3 linked regions of the Paraburkholderia bryophila genome follow. Each later gene encodes a partner of the first gene's protein in a complex. Links are inferred from orthologs where the notes say so. Each region holds a gene or a part of one and is shown in the gene's direction. Other genes may lie near its edges.

The links.
Region 2: the proteins of GGD40_RS03290 (region 1) and holA are in contact, whole or in part, in a cryo-EM structure (PDB 8GIZ), measured with the Escherichia coli proteins. The link is inferred for Paraburkholderia bryophila from one-to-one orthologs.
Region 3: the proteins of GGD40_RS03290 (region 1) and dnaN are in contact, whole or in part, in a cryo-EM structure (PDB 8GIZ), measured with the Escherichia coli proteins. The link is inferred for Paraburkholderia bryophila from one-to-one orthologs.

What each region holds. Positions count from the first base shown.
Region 1 is NZ_JACCAS010000001.1:761,541-767,978, reverse strand. Bases 1,346-4,299 are described here. They hold GGD40_RS03290 (DNA polymerase III subunit delta'), read left to right. Parts: upstream 1,346-2,282; coding sequence 2,283-3,317; downstream 3,318-4,299. Other genes in these bases: GGD40_RS03280 (TatD family hydrolase), read left to right, coding at 3,993-4,299; GGD40_RS03285 (GNAT family N-acetyltransferase), read left to right, coding at 3,395-3,928; tmk (dTMP kinase), read left to right, coding at 1,568-2,188; mltG (endolytic transglycosylase MltG), read left to right, coding at 1,346-1,568. Also shown: CAF17-like 4Fe-4S cluster assembly/insertion protein YgfZ, read right to left, coding at 1-479; more of mltG, read left to right, coding at 558-1,345; more of GGD40_RS03280, read left to right, coding at 4,300-4,784; GGD40_RS03275 (ankyrin repeat domain-containing protein), read left to right, coding at 4,838-5,596; GGD40_RS03270 (Rap1a/Tai family immunity protein), read left to right, coding at 5,872-6,228; GGD40_RS03265 (mechanosensitive ion channel family protein), read left to right, coding at 6,420-6,438. UniProt on the Escherichia coli protein: Part of the beta sliding clamp loading complex, which hydrolyzes ATP to load the beta clamp onto primed DNA to form the DNA replication pre-initiation complex.
Region 2 is NZ_JACCAS010000001.1:3,443,992-3,450,300, forward strand. Bases 1,758-4,582 are described here. They hold holA (DNA polymerase III subunit delta), read left to right. Parts: upstream 1,758-2,521; coding sequence 2,522-3,643; downstream 3,644-4,582. Other genes in these bases: leuS (leucine--tRNA ligase), read left to right, coding at 1,758-1,842; GGD40_RS15445 (LPS-assembly lipoprotein LptE), read left to right, coding at 1,934-2,485; GGD40_RS15455 (glutamate-5-semialdehyde dehydrogenase), read left to right, coding at 3,779-4,582. In the rest of the region: more of leuS, read left to right, coding at 1-1,757; more of GGD40_RS15455, read left to right, coding at 4,583-5,050; GGD40_RS15460 (CopD family protein), read left to right, coding at 5,159-5,575; GGD40_RS15465 (nuclear transport factor 2 family protein), read right to left, coding at 5,607-6,047; GGD40_RS15470 (nuclear transport factor 2 family protein), read right to left, coding at 6,208-6,309. UniProt on the Escherichia coli protein: Part of the beta sliding clamp loading complex, which hydrolyzes ATP to load the beta clamp onto primed DNA to form the DNA replication pre-initiation complex.
Region 3 is NZ_JACCAS010000001.1:2,813,959-2,816,911, reverse strand. The notes cover bases 161-2,953. They hold dnaN (DNA polymerase III subunit beta), read left to right. Parts: upstream 161-901; coding sequence 902-2,005; downstream 2,006-2,953. Other genes in these bases: gyrB (DNA topoisomerase (ATP-hydrolyzing) subunit B), read left to right, coding at 2,119-2,953; dnaA (chromosomal replication initiator protein DnaA), read left to right, coding at 161-681. Outside these bases: more of dnaA, read left to right, coding at 1-160. UniProt on the Escherichia coli protein: Confers DNA tethering and processivity to DNA polymerases and other proteins. Acts as a clamp, forming a ring around DNA (a reaction catalyzed by the clamp-loading complex) which diffuses in an ATP-independent manner freely and bidirectionally along dsDNA.

The sequences.
Region 1 (6,438 bases):
ACGCCCGACAGCGCGTGGCGCACGTCGCCGGCGAGGCCGACCACCGCGACTTCGCCGCTCGCGTCCACCAGTTTGGCCTTGGCGCGCAGTACGAACATCGACAGCCGTTTTTGCACCGCCGCCTGCACGTCTTTCGACACCAGCAGGCGGATCGCCTCGCCGCTGCGCCACGTCAGGAACGACGCCAGCAGCCGGCCCTTGGCCGAGCAATAGCCGGCCAGCCGCGCGTTGGCGGCGTCGAGATGCTGGGTGTCGTTGGTGAGCTGGCCGTGCAGGAAGCTCGCCGCGTCGTCGCCGATCGTGTCGATCACGCCGAACTGCGTGAGCGGCATGTAGGCGCCGTGCTGGACGACGGCGTCGAATTCAGCGGCGGACGGACGCGGCAGCATGGGCAGCGCGACGGGCGAAGCCGGCGCGGCGGCAGCAGCGGAAGGGTTGACTGAGGTAGTGCCTGAAGCGGTAGCGAGCGGTGTGTTCATGGATTCGGAGAACAGTCAATTCTGACTTTAGCTAAGGCAAACAAGTATTATATGCAGTCCACTCCTGTCCCGTTCGGCATGTCCCTCCTGAAGAAATGTTTCGTCGCCGGCTCAATCGTCGTTGTGCTGGCCGTAGCCGCCGTTGCAGCCGGCTATCACTGGGCCACCAGCCCGCTCGATCTGAACCCCGCGCAACTCGACGTCACCGTCAAACCGCATAGCAGCCTGCGCAGCGTCACCTTGCAACTGAATCGCGGCGGCGTGCCGGTCGAGCCGGAGCTGTTCGTCATCATGACGCGGCTGCTGGGGCTGCAAAGCGAGCTGAAATCGGGCAACTACGAGTTCAAGACCGGCGTGAGCCCGTACGAGGTGCTGCAAAAGATCGCTCGCGGCGACGTCAACGAATACGTGGCGACCATTATCGAAGGCTGGACCTTCAAGCGCATGCGCGCCGAACTGGACGCCAATCCGGCGCTCAAGCACGACACGGCCGGCATGAGCGACGCCGATCTGATGACGGCGATCGGTGCGCCGGAAGCGTCGATCGGTAACGGCGAGGGGCTGTTTTTCCCCGACACCTATCTGTTCGACAAGAACACCAGCGACCTCGACGTGTACCGTCGCGCGTATCACCTGATGCGCCAGCGTCTCGACGAAGCGTGGCTCGCGCGCTCGCCGAATCTGCCGTACAAGACGCCGTACGACGCGCTGACCATGGCGTCGATCATTGAGAAGGAGACCGGCAAGCCGTCCGACCGGCCGATGGTGGCGGCGGTGTTCGCCAACCGTCTGCGGGTGGGCATGCCGTTGCAGACCGACCCGACCGTGATCTACGGCATGGGCGACAGTTACACGGGGCACATCCGCAAGAAAGACCTGCAGACGGACACTCCCTACAATACCTACACCCGGATGGGTTTGCCGCCTACGCCCATCTCGCTGCCCGGTGTCGCGTCGCTGCAGGCGGCGATGAACCCGGCGCAAAGCACCGCGCTGTATTTCGTGTCGCGCGGCGACGGCAGCAGCATCTTTTCCGACAACCTCGGCGATCACAACAAGGCCGTGGACAAATACATTCGAGGGCAATGATGGCGCGGGGCAAATTCATTACGTTTGAAGGCATAGACGGCGCCGGCAAGACCACGCATCTGAGCTGGTTCCGCGAGCGCCTCGAGCACAAGGTGGCGAGCACGGGCCGCGCGGTGGTCATGACGCGCGAACCGGGCGGCACGCCGCTCGGCGAGCAGATTCGCGAGATCGTGCTGCATCAGAAGATGGACCTCGAAACCGAGGCGCTGCTGATGTTCGCGCTGCGTCGCCAGCATCTGGCCGAGGTGATCGAGCCGGCGCTCGCGCGCGGCGACTGGGTGCTGTCGGACCGTTTCACCGACGCGACCTTTGCCTATCAAGGCGGTGGCCGCGGGCTGCCGCGCGACAAGCTGGAAACGCTGGAGCGCTGGGTGCAGGGTGGTTTTCAGCCGGATATGACGGTGCTGTTCGACCTCGACCCGGAAGTCGCCGACGAACGGCGCAGCGCGGTGCGCGACCCGGACCGTTTCGAGAGCGAATCGACGGCGTTCTTCAACCGCACCCGCAGCGAATATCTGCGCCGCGCGGAAGAAGCGCCGTACCGGTTCGCTATCATTGACTCTTCGCAGACCATCACGCGTATTCAGAAACAGCTTGAAGAGTTGATTGCAGTTCTTTGATTTTAAAAGAATATAACCCTGGTTTATAACGGTTAGCAAAGTTCGAGCGGTGTCTCGCTTTGCTTCGCTAGCCGATTGATTTCAAAGAGAAACGATGATTTATCCGTGGCAAGCCGATGACTGGAACCGCCTGCAACAATTGCGCGGCCACTGGCCGCATGCGTTGTTGCTGCATGGACAAGGCGGCATCGGCAAGCTGCGCTTCGCGCAGCATCTCGCGCAAGGGCTCCTGTGCGAGGCGCAGCAGCCCAACGGCGAACCGTGCGGCGCCTGCGTGGCCTGCAACTGGTTCACCCAGGGCAATCATCCGGACTACCGGATCGTCGTGCCCGAGGCGCTGGCCGCCGAAGCCGGCCTGAACAGCGCCGCGGACGAAAAAGCGGACAAGGCCGACGCCGACGAAGGCAAAAAGACCCGCGCGCCCAGCAAGGAAATCAAGATCGAGCAGATTCGCGGCTTGCTCGACTTCGTCGGCGTGGGATCGCACCGCGGCGGCGCGCGCGTGGTGGTGCTGTATCCGGCCGAAGCGCTGAACATCGCCGCGGCCAACGCGCTGCTGAAAACGCTCGAAGAACCGCCGGCGGGCGTCGTGTTCCTGATGGTATCGGCGCGCGTCGACCGTCTGCTGCCCACCATCATCAGCCGTTGCCGCCAGTGGCCGATGAGCGTGCCCGCGCCGGAACTGGCCGCGAAATGGCTGGCCGCGCAGGGCGTGGCCGACGCGCCCGCGCTGCTCGCCGAAGCCGGCGGCGCGCCGCTCGCGGCACTTGCGCTCGCCAGCGACGAGAATCGTGCGCTGCGCGACTGGACCCTGAAGCAACTGGCAGCCGGCGCCGCGTGCGACGCGTTCGCCTGCGGCGAGGCGCTGCAAAAGCTGCCGGTGCCGCTGGTGCTCGGCTGGCTGCAACGCTGGATGTACGATTTGCTGGCACAGCGCACTGCAGGCGCGCCACGCTATTTTCCGCAGGCTTCGGCGGCGTTGACGCGCTGCGCGTCGCAGGCGGACGCCAGCGCGTTCGCGCGTTTCATGCGGACGGTGACGCGTCAACGCGCGGTCGAGAACCATCCGCTGAATGCGCGGCTGGTGTTCGAAGAACTGTTTCTCGGCTACCGCGAGTTGTTCGCGTAGGGCCGCTGCGGTTTTTAAGCCCCATCCGGGTCCGTTCGGGTCTTCTCCCTGACCTTCTACCTCACCTTCAACGCACCATGAGCCTTGCCTACCGCGATGCCACGCTCGACGATCTGCCCGCCATCGTCGCTATTTACAACTCGACCGTGCCGTCGCGGCAAGTCACCGCCGACCTCGAACCGGTCAGCGTCGAAAGCCGTCTGGCGTGGTTTCACGCGCACGGCCCGCATAAGCGTCCGTTGTGGGTGGTGGAAGATTCGCAGCAGCCCGGCCGCGTGATCGCCTGGTTGAGCTTTTCGGATTTCTACGGCCGGCCGGCCTATCTGCGCACGGCGGAAGTCAGCATCTATCTCGACGAAAGCGCCCGTGGCCACGGCCTCGGCAAGCAACTGCTGGCGGCGTCGCTGGCGGCCGCGCCGGCGCTCGGCATCGACACGGTGCTGGGTTTCATCTTCGGCCACAATGATGCGAGCTTGCGGCTGTTCCGCGGCTTCGGCTTCGACACGTGGGGTTCGCTGCCGCGAGTCGCCGTGCTGGACGACGTGGAGCGCGATCTGGTGATTCTCGGCAAGCGCCTCGACGCGCCGACGGAAGCCGCCGAAGTCGACTAAACCCGACTAAGGCCGCCCGAAGCCGCCCGATTCACCTCACGCCATTTTTACGCAGGACCTCACCATGTTTGTCGATTCGCACTGCCACATCAACTTCGAAGGACTCGCCGACCGCCTGCCGCAGGTGCTCGAGAATATGCGCAGCCATTCGGTCACGCATGCGCTGTGCGTGTCGGTCGATCTGGAGACGCTGCCGTCGGTGCTGGAGATCGCCAGCCAGCACGATAACGTCTACGCGTCGGTGGGCGTGCATCCGGATCACGAGGACATGCGCGAGCCGAGTCTGGCCGAGCTGATCGAACTGGCCGCGCATCCGAAGGTGGTGGCGATCGGCGAGACCGGGCTCGACTACTACCGTCTGGAAGGCCGAACGATCGCCGACATGGAGTGGCAGCGCGAGCGCTTTCGCACGCATATCCGCGCGGCGCACGCCACGGGCAAGCCGTTGATCATCCACACGCGCTCGTCGTCGGAAGACACGCTGCGCATCATGGCCGAGGAGCGCGCGAGCGAGCCGGGCGGCGTGATGCATTGTTTCACCGAGCCGTGGGCTGTTGCCGAACAGGCGCTGGCGCAGAATTTTTACATTTCGCTGTCGGGCATCGTCACCTTCAAGAGCGCGACCGACGTGCAGGACGTCGCGCGCCGCGTGCCGCTCGAGCGTTTGCTGATCGAAACCGATTCGCCGTACCTCGCGCCCGTGCCGTATCGCGGCAAGCCCAATGAACCTGCGTACGTGAGTTATGTCGGACGCTACATCGCGCAGCAACGCGAGATGCCGGACACGGCGCTGGCCGCCGCGACGACGCAAAACTTCTTCCGGCTCTTTAAAATTCCCGTGCCGACTGGTGCGTGACCTTACAAAGTCGATAAAATTCAAAAGGATAGGGAAGGTTCCTAAAGCACAATATGAGAAATATTCCGATGTCGATCGTTGCTATTCAAAAGACTTCCGCCGCGCGCAGCGCGCGGGTTCCGGCGCGCCGCAGCGTGTTGCGCGCGTCGCGCGCGCTGCGCTCGGTGTTCGCGGCGACGCTGGCTTGCGTCACCTTGAGCACGCTGATCGCGTCGCCGGCTCAGGCCGCGCCGATCGACTCGCTGATCAAATCGGTCAAGTTCGACGACGTCGACGGCGTCAACAAGTTGCTCGCCAAGGGTATGGATCCGAACAGCGTCGATAACCAGGGCATTCCGCTGCTGGTGATCGCCGCGCGCGAAAAATCGGACAAGGTGGGCGCCGCGCTGCTCGCGAATCCGAAGACCAATATCGAGATTCAGGACAAGGCCGGTGAGAACGCGATGATGATGGCCGCGCTGAACGGCGACCTCGATTTCGTCAACCAGTTGATCGCGAAAGACGCCGAAGTGAACAAGAAGGGCTGGGCGCCGCTGCATTACGCGGCCGCGAACGGCCACGACGACATCGTCAAGGTGCTGCTCGACCATTCGGCCTACGTCGACGCAGGCTCGCCGAACGGCACCACGCCGCTGATGATGGCGGCGCGCGGCGGCCATGTGTCGACGGTGAAGCTGCTGCTCGACAACGGCGCGGATCTGACGGTGAAGAACCAGATCGGCCTGACGGCGCTCGATTTCGCGAAGACTTATAAAGAGCCGGACGTGGTTGAAGGGCTGACCGCGCGGCTGCAGCAGATGCAGCAGAAGTAAACGGCGCGGGAATGGTGAGCGGGCGCGTACAGCGCACTGACGGGTAGAAACGCCGAGGTGCCGGAATGGCAAAGCACCGAGGTACCGAAGTGCCGAAGCGTGAACGCGGCACAGCACCGTTCACCCGTTCCCCGCAGTTTTGCCTGCAGATAGCGCCAGTTGACGCGCTTGCGCTTCGCAAAACAGTGCAGAATGACGACTTTGGCGCGCCGCCTGGGCGCGCCGTCCGGATGCGGCGAAAGACCGCCTGATAAACGACCCTGGAAAGGAACACCATGCTGCGGGCTTTGATTTTCGCCAGCGCGCTTGCCGTACCGCTATCGGCAGCCGCGTTCACGGGGGGCGACCTCAACAAGCTGTGCACCAAGACTGACGTGGCATCGCGCAGCGCATGCGCGGCTTATATCGAAGGCGCCGCCGACGGCATCTTCAATACCATCGACGCAATCGGCGGCACGACCGGGCCGCGAGTCGGCCAGTATTTCTGCTTGCCGCAGGACGCGCGCTCGGCGCAGTTGACCGACGCGGTGCGCAAGTACATCGCGGAAAATCCGATCGTCGCGGGCTATAACGCCAGTACGGCGATCTCGCTTGGGCTCGGTAAGGCATTTCCTTGCAAGAGCGGTAATTGATCTGAATAGGCTCGACGCCCGGTGCACGCTCGACGAGCGCGCACCGGGCGCTCGGCATGGATCGCGCTTTCTCCTTCGGCCTGGCACGATATGGGCTGAATCGGTCTGAAACCCGCCCCGGGTTTGTGTTCGACCCGCCGTCGTATGGCCCGTCCATCCCCATCCCTCAAGTCAGGAGGACCATGCCCCCCGTGCCCACTCTCGACGACT
Region 2 (6,309 bases), 2.7 Mb from region 1 along the record:
GCCGACACGGTCATGGGCGTGACTTTCTGCGCGATTGCCGCCGAGCATCCGCTCGCCACGCGTCTCGCGAAAGACAAGCCGGAACTGCTGCCCTTCATCGAAGAATGCAAGCGCGGCGGGGTGGCTGAAGCCGACGTCGCGACCATGGAAAAGAAGGGCATGGGCACCGGCTTCACCGTCACGCATCCGCTGACGCAGGAACAGGTCGAAGTGTGGATCGGTAATTACGTGCTGATGAGCTACGGCGAAGGCGCGGTAATGGGCGTGCCGGCGCACGACGAACGCGACTTCGCATTCGTGAAGAAATACGACCTGCCGATCAAGCAGGTGGTGGCCGTCGAAGGTAAGGAATTCTCGACGGAAGCCTGGCAGGATTGGTACGGCGAGAAGACCGGCACGCTGATCAACAGCGGCAAGTACGACGGCCTCGCCTACGAGCCGGCGGTCGACCAGATCGCCGCCGACCTGAAGGAACTCGGCCTCGGCGACAAGCAGATCACGTGGCGTCTGCGTGACTGGGGCGTGTCGCGCCAGCGTTACTGGGGCACGCCGATCCCGATCATTCACTGCCCGAAGTGCGGCGACGTGCCGGTGCCGGAAAAAGATCTGCCGGTGGTGCTGCCGGAAGACCTCGTGCCGGACGGCACGGGCAATCCGCTCGCTAAATCCGAAGCGTTCGTGAACTGCACCTGCCCGACGTGCGGCAGCGCGGCCAAACGCGAAACCGACACGATGGACACCTTCGTCGATTCGTCGTGGTACTTCTACCGCTACGCGTCGCCGAATGCGAAGACCATGGTCGACGAGCGCACCGATTACTGGGCGCCGATGGATCAGTACATCGGCGGTATCGAGCACGCGATTCTGCACCTGTTGTACTCGCGTTTCTGGGCGAAGGTGATGCGCGACCTGGGCCTCGTCAAGTTCGGCGAGCCGGCGAAGAACCTGCTCACGCAGGGCATGGTGCTCAACGAAACGTACTACCGCGAAAGCGATGCCGGCAAGAAGACCTGGTACAACCCGGCCGACGTCACGGTCTCGTTCGACGACAAGGGCCGCCCGGTCGGCGCGATCCTGAACGCGGATGGCCAGCCGGTCGTGCTCGGCGGCATCGAGAAGATGTCGAAGTCGAAGAACAACGGCGTCGATCCGCAATTGCTGATCGACCAGCACGGTGCGGACACCGCGCGTCTGTTCGTGATGTTCGCCGCTCACCCCGAGCAGTCGCTTGAATGGTCCGGTTCGGGCGTGGAAGGCGCGAGCCGTTTCCTGCGCCGCGTGTGGAGCTTCAGTCAGGCGAACGAAGCCGCGTTGCGCTCGGGCGGTACGTTCGACGCTGCAAAACTCGGCGACGTCGACAAGACGCTGCGCCGCGAGATCTACAGCGTGCTGAAGCAGGCTGACTTCGACTATCAGCGTTTGCAGTACAACACGGTGGTGTCGGCCGCGATGAAGATGCTCAACGCGCTCGACAGCGCGAAGGGTGCCCAGCCGGCCGTACTGCGCGAAACGTACAGCGTGATGCTGCGCGTGCTGTACCCAGTGGTGCCGCACCTCGCGTTCCAGTTGTGGCAGGAACTCGGTTTCGCCGACGTCCACGGTTCGCTGCTCGACGCGGCATGGCCGAAGGTCGACGAGCAGGCGCTGGAACAGTCGGAGATCGAACTCGTGCTGCAGGTGAACGGCAAGGTGCGCGGCGCGATCACCGTGGCGAAAGACGCCACGCGTGAAGCAATCGAACAGCTCGCGGCCGCTCACGAAATGGTCGCGAAGTTCAGCGAAGGCAAGGCCCCGAAGAAGATCGTCGTGGTGCCGGGCCGACTCGTGAACGTGGTCGTTTGACTCGAGACGAGAACATGACAGCGGACAGGGTCGGTCGCGCACGGCGGCGCCTGTTTCTCGCTGCGGAATCTACTGCGAACCAGGAGCCAATGTGACTCGCAGAATGGTATTGACGCTGGCTTGCAGCGTGCTGATGTTGTCCGCTTGCGGCTTCCAGTTGCGTGGCCAGCAGGACTACGCGTTTAAACGCCTCTATGTCGCCGGCGGTTCGCCGGCGGCCAGCGCGCGCCTCACGCGCATGGTGCAAGGCGGCAGCGATACGGTGGTGGTCACCTCGCTCGCCAATTCCGACGCGACGCTGACGATCGGCGAAGGCCGTGGCGTCAGCACGCTGACGCTGAATTCGCTGGGCGTGGTCGAGGAGTATCAAATGAACCTCTCGATGACTTACTCGCTGGTCGGAAAAGACGGCACGGTGCTGATTCCGCCGAGCGTGATTTCGTTGAATCGCGCGATGACCTATAGCGACCAGTATTCGCAAGCCAAGGCGGCGGAAGCGGACATCCTGTACGCCGACATGGAAAACGACGCGATCGACCAGCTCACGCGCCGTCTGTCGATCGTGCGCTCGCTGCATCCGGCGCCGGGTCAGGAAGTGCCGGCGGTGGCGCCGCGTGCGCCGTTGCCGCCGCCGCCGCTGTGACCGTGGTGCTTCGTTCAACTTTGCCGGACGGTCCGCATGCAACTGCGACTTGACGCGCTCGAAGCGCATCTCGCCAAGGGACTCGCCGGCCTCTACGTCGTGTTCGGCGACGAGCATCTGCTCGCGCAAGAAGCGTGCGACCGCATTCGTGCGACGGCGCGCGCGGCCGGCTTCACCGATCGCTCGGTGTTCACTGTCGAGCGCGGTTTCGACTGGAGTTCGCTGCTGGGCGCGAGCCAGTCGATGTCGCTGTTCGGTGACCGTCAACTGGTCGAATTGCGGATTCCATCGGGCAAGCCCGGTAAGGAAGGTGCGGATGCGTTGAAGGCGCTTGCTGCTGCCGTCAACGACGACGTGCTGACCATGGTCACGCTGCCGCGGCTCGACGCGGCCACGCAGAAATCGGCGTGGTTCATGGCGCTGGCCGATGCGGGCGTCGCGTTGAAGATCGATCCGGTGGAGCGCGCGCAGTTGCCGAACTGGGTGGGCCAGCGGCTCGCGGCGCAGGGCCAGCGGGTAGCGGCCGGTGAAGAAGGGCGGCGCGCGCTGGCCTTTATCGCCGAACGGGTGGAAGGCAATCTGCTGGCGGCGCATCAGGAAATTCAGAAGCTCGGGCTGCTGTATCCGGCGGGCTCGTTGAGTTTCGACCAGGTTCAGGACGCGGTGCTGAACGTCGCGCGTTACGACGTTTTCAAGCTGAACGAGGCGATGCTCGCGGGCGATGTCGGCCGTTTGTCGCGCATGCTCGACGGGCTGCGTGGCGAAGGCGAGGCAGCGGTGCTGGTGCTGTGGGCAGTCGTCGAAGAAGTGCGCACGCTGCTGCGGATCAAGCGCGGCGTCGAGGCGGGCAAACCGCTCGCGATGCTGGTGCGTGAGAACCGTGTGTGGGGGCCGCGCGAGCGGTTGATCGGGCCGGCATTGTCGCGCGTCACCGAAGGCGCGCTGGAGAAGGCGCTTGCTTTGGCGGCCAAGCTGGATCGGCAGGTGAAGGGTTTGTCTGGCGGTACGCGGGGGAATCATCGCAACGATCCGCCGCCTGATCCGTGGGACGGTCTGTTCGAGCTGGCGATGACCGTGGCGTCGCCGAAGACGGCGGCCGTGCCGCCGTCGCGGCCTCGGACCGGAGCCGCTGCTGTGCCCGCGCGCCGACCGGTTTGAGCGGCCTGAGCGCCTCTGATTCGCTCAAACCACCGCCTCAAGCAGATCACCTCCACCCGTCTTACAATCTTTCGATGTTTCGCTAATTCTGTCCGTCCGCTGCGCCTAAGCGTGCGCTGCACCAAGAGAATCTCCATGGATATCGACCAGTACATGACCGACCTCGGCCGCCGCGCCCGTCACGCATCGCGTGCGATGGCGCGGGCGTCGACGGCGGCGAAGAACGCCGCGCTCGCGGCTGTCGCTCACGCGATCGAACGCGATGCCGCGCTGCTGAAGGAAGCCAATGCGCGCGATCTGGCCAAGGCGCGCGAGAAGGGGCATGACGCGGCGTTCATCGATCGTCTTACGCTGTCGGACAAAGCGCTGAAGACGATGGTCGAAGGCCTGCGGCAAGTCGCCGGGCTGGCCGATCCGATCGGTGAGATCAGCAACATGAAGTATCGGCCGAGCGGGATTCAGGTCGGCCAGATGCGCGTGCCGCTGGGCGTGATCGGCATCATCTACGAATCGCGGCCGAACGTGACGATCGACGCCGCCGCGCTTTGCCTGAAATCGGGCAACGCGACGATTCTGCGTGGCGGTTCGGAAGCGCTCGAATGCAATACGGCGCTGGCTAAGCTGATCGGCGAAGGGCTGGAAGCGGCCGGGTTGCCGCAAGACGCGGTGCAAGTGGTGGCCACGGCGGACCGCGCGGCGGTCGGCAAGCTGATCACGATGACCGAATACGTCGACGTGATCGTGCCGCGTGGTGGCAAGAGTCTGATCGCGCGTTTGATCGAAGAAGGCCGCGTGCCGATGATCAAGCACCTCGACGGCATCTGCCACGTGTACGTGGACGATCGCGCGGATCTGACGAAAGCGCTGACCGTCTGCGATAACGCGAAGACGCACCGCTACGGCACCTGCAACACGATGGAAACGCTGCTGGTCGCGCGTGATATCGCGGCTGAGGTGCTGCCGGCGCTGGGCAAGCTGTATCGCGCGAAGGACGTCGAATTGCGCGTGGATGCGGCGGCGCGAGCTGTATTGTCCGACGCGGGCGTCGCGCCGCTCGTCGACGCCACCGAAGAAGACTGGCGCACCGAGTATCTCGCGCCGGTGCTGGCGATCAAGGTGGTCGACGGTCTGGATGCGGCGATCGAGCACATCAACGAATACGGCTCGCATCACACCGACGCGATTGTCACGGAAGACCACGACCGCGCGATGCGCTTCCTGCGCGAAGTGGATTCGGCGAGCGTGATGGTGAATGCGTCGACCCGTTTCGCCGATGGTTTCGAATTCGGCCTGGGCGCGGAAATCGGCATCTCGAACGACAAGCTGCATGCGCGCGGGCCGGTGGGTCTGGATGGGCTGACGTCGCTGAAGTACGTTGTGCTCGGGCACGGCGAAGGCCGTCAATAAGCGCTGCGCCGCCTCGGCGGGCGCATGACACAAGTGCGGCTGTGCAACGCGGTCGCGCTTGTTCCCCAATCAACGTAGTCAACAATCGCACAGCTACAGGTACCGCCGATGCTCTGGGTCAAAACGTTTCACATCGTCCTGATTGCTTCCTGGTTTGCCGGCCTGTTCTATTTGCCGCGCATCTTCGTCAATCTGGCGATGGAAACGGAGCCCGCCGCGACGGCGCGTCTGCTGACGATGGCGCGCAAGCTGTTCCGCTTCATGACGTTTATCGCGGTGCCGGCGCTGGCTTGCGGTATCTGGCTGTGGCTGGTGATCGGCATCGGCCGCGGCCAAGGCTGGATTCACGCGAAGGTCGGCGTGGTGGTGCTGTTGATCATCTATCACGCTTACTGCGGTGTGCTGTTGCGCACTTTTGAGCGTGGCGAGAATAAGCGCTCGGATAAGTGGTATCGGATGTTCAATGAATTGCCCGTTCTGGGCATGCTGGCAGCGGTGGCGCTGGTGGTGATCAAGCCGTTTTAAGCTTTTGATAGGAGCGCAACGCTCCACACTGTTAGACGTTATGCACCGACCCGAGAGTCGTATGTGACGACGCGACACGCCAGGTGTCGCCACGTCGCACATACAGGTCGGTGAACGCGTAATCGATCGTTTTCAAACCCGATGCCGGCGTGTAGTGATTGACGCCGGACACCATCGCGACATTTCCCAAAACACGTACTTTCAGATCGCCGAGCGACTGCGCGGCGCCGGGTGGCAGCGCGGGGGCGAACAGCAGGTCGGCTTTGCTGCGGCGCGCGCCGTTGGGCATGGTTTCGATGAACGAGTTGTCGAGGAGTTGGTCGAGTGTGGCGCGGTCGCCGCGAGCGGCGGCGTCGACCCACATCTGTTCGATTGAAACCAAGGTGGCTTCGGCTTGGACCTCGGTGTGAAGGCCGACGGCCAGCACGCAGGTGGATAGGCCAATGGTGGCCAGGAAGGATAGGCGTTTCATGTTCAGTTCCTGATTGAATGGATAACTTGGGCGGTCGCGCTAGCAAGAACCCTGTCAATACGAGGTCGTGATATTTCTTGCGCGCGGCTGGGGTTTGCCGCGCGTTTGAGATTGCTGCCGGGGTTGCTTTCTTGTTCTCGGCCTGGTTCTGCTGACACGACTACTTGCGCGTTATTTGCGCTGAAACTGCGCGCCAGTCGCGTTCTTTGCGGACGAAGACATCGGTGAACGAGTAGTCGCTTGGCTGGGCGTTCGGGCCAAG
Region 3 (2,953 bases), 2.1 Mb from region 1 along the record:
GGCAAGTCGCGTACACAAGAGGAATTCTTCTACGCATTCGAGGCGCTGGTCGCGAACAAGGCGCAGGTGATCATCACCAGCGACACGTATCCGAAGGAAATTTCGGGGATCGACGACCGTCTGATCTCGCGCTTCGACTCCGGCCTGACGGTGGCGATCGAGCCGCCCGAGCTGGAAATGCGCGTCGCGATTCTGATGCGCAAGGCGCAGTCGGAGTTCGTGAGCCTGAGCGAGGACGTCGCGTTCTTCGTCGCGAAACACTTGCGCTCGAACGTGCGTGAGCTGGAAGGCGCGCTGCGCAAGATCCTCGCGTATTCGAAGTTCCACGGTCGCGAAATTACGATCGAACTGACCAAAGAAGCGCTGAAAGACCTGTTGACGGTGCAGAACCGCCAGATCTCGGTGGAAAACATCCAGAAGACGGTTGCGGACTTCTACAGTATCAAGGTCGCGGACATGTATTCGAAGAAGCGTCCGGCGAATATCGCGCGACCGCGGCAGATTGCGATGTATCTCGCGAAGGAACTGACGCAGAAGAGTTTGCCGGAAATCGGCGAGCTGTTCGGCGGACGTGACCACACCACGGTGCTGCACGCGGTGCGCAAGATCGCAGCCGAACGCGGCACTGACGCGCAACTGAACCACGAATTGCACGTGCTGGAGCAGACGCTGAAGGGCTAAGCAAGTCGACTGGGAAAAACGACCTGTTTATTTCCAAACTCGCCCCCATTTTAGTGAGGCGGTTCCGTTTTCAGGCACAATACAGGTTTAACCGCCCGGCGGCCGCGGGCGGATTTCACGCTGTGGCAGGCGCTGCGTGGCGCCGGCGGGGGGCCACGGCTGTGAGCTGGATCGCTTGCCTGGCAAGGCGCGCAGGCCGTTATATCAACGAAGGAACTCTATGCAACTGGTCAAGACCGAACGCGATAACCTCCTCAGGCCGCTGCAAACTGTGAGCGGCATCGTCGAACGCCGCCATACGTTGCCGATCCTCGCCAATTTGCTGATTACCAAGAACGGCCCTGACGTGTCGTTCCTGTCCACCGACCTCGAGTTGCAGATCACCACGCGTGCCGATTTCGGCGTGGGCGGCGATTCGGTGGCGACCACGGTGGCAGCAAGAAAGCTCCTCGACATTCTGCGCGCCATGCCCGACGGGCAGGTCACGCTCACGCTGAACGACAAGCGTCTGACCGTGCAATCCGGCAAGAGCCGCTTTGCGCTGCAAACGCTCGCCGCAGACGAATTCCCGACGGTCGCGCAAGCTAAAGACTACGGTGCGAACCTCGTGGTTCCCCAGAAGACGTTCCGCCAGTTGCTCGGCATGGTCCATTTTTCGATGGCCCAGCAGGACATTCGCTACTACCTGAACGGCATGCTGCTGGTGGTGGACGGCGATCAGCTGATGGCGGTCGCGACCGACGGTCACCGTCTGGCGTTCTCGTCGATGAAGATCGAAGGCACGTTCGCGCGTCAGGAAGTGATTATTCCGCGCAAGACGATTCTGGAATTGCAGCGTCTGCTGGAAGACATCGACGACACGCTGAAGATCGACATCGCGCAAACGCAGGTGAAGTTCACGTTCGGCCAGGTCGAACTGGTGTCGAAACTGGTGGAAGGCAAATTCCCCGACTTCCAGCGCGTGATTCCGAAGTCGCATAAGAATCAATTTTTGATCGGCCGTGAAGAACTGCAGCGCTCGCTGCAACGCGCCGCGATTCTGACGTCGGACAAATTCAAGGGCGTGCGCTGCATTATCGAGCCGGGCCAGTTGAAGATCATGTCGACCAACGCCGATCAGGAAGAGGCGCAGGAAGAACTGGAAATCGCGTACGACGGCGACAGCGTCGATATCGGGTTCAACGTCACGTATCTGCTCGACGTGCTTGCGAACCTGAAGGTCGACATGTTGCAAGTGAGCCTGGGCGACGCCAGCTCCAGCGCGTTGATCACGATTCCCGAGAACGACGAGTTCAAATACGTAGTGATGCCGATGCGCATCTAACGCGTCCAATACCGAGAAGACACCAAGGGGCGCAGTGCCCCTTTGGCGTTTTTATGGTGTTTTGAAAAGTCCCGAGCAGCAACCTTGCAGTAACGCAGAACCGGAAAAAATCCATGACTGAAACGAACAATACGCAACCCGACAACAGCTACGGCGCCTCGTCCATTCAGATCCTCGAAGGTCTGGAGGCGGTGCGCAAGCGGCCGGGGATGTACATCGGGGATACATCGGATGGCACCGGTTTGCATCACCTCGTGTTCGAGGTGCTCGACAACTCCATCGACGAAGCATTGGCCGGGCATTGCAACGACATCCAGGTGATCATTCACGCGGATAACTCGATCTCGATCACCGACAACGGCCGCGGTGTGCCGACCGGTCTGAAGATGGACGACAAGCACGATCCGAAGCGCAGCGCCGCTGAAATCGTGATGACCGAGTTGCACGCCGGCGGCAAGTTCGACCAGAACAGCTACAAGGTGTCCGGTGGTTTGCACGGCGTGGGTGTGTCGTGCGTGAACGCGCTGTCGGCGTGGTTGCGTCTCGTGATTCGTCGCGACGGTAAGAAGCACTTCATGGAGTTTCACCGTGGCGTGCCGCAGAACCGCATCATCGAAGAGATCGATGGCGTGGCCGTGTCGCCGATTCAGGTGACGGGCGATACCGAGAACCGCGGTACGGAAGTGCACTTTCTCGCCGACGACACGATTTTCGGCAATGTCGAATATCACTACGACATTCTGGCCAAGCGGATTCGTGAACTGTCGTTTTTGAATAACGGCGTGCGGATTCGGTTGACGGATCAGCGCTCGGGTAAGGAAGAAGATTTTGCGTTTGTGGGCGGCGTGAAGGGTTTTGTTGAGTACATCAACAAGAACAAGGCCGTGTTGCACCCGAATATTTTCCACGTCAGCGGCGAGAAGGACGGCATTGCCGTCGAAGTCGCGA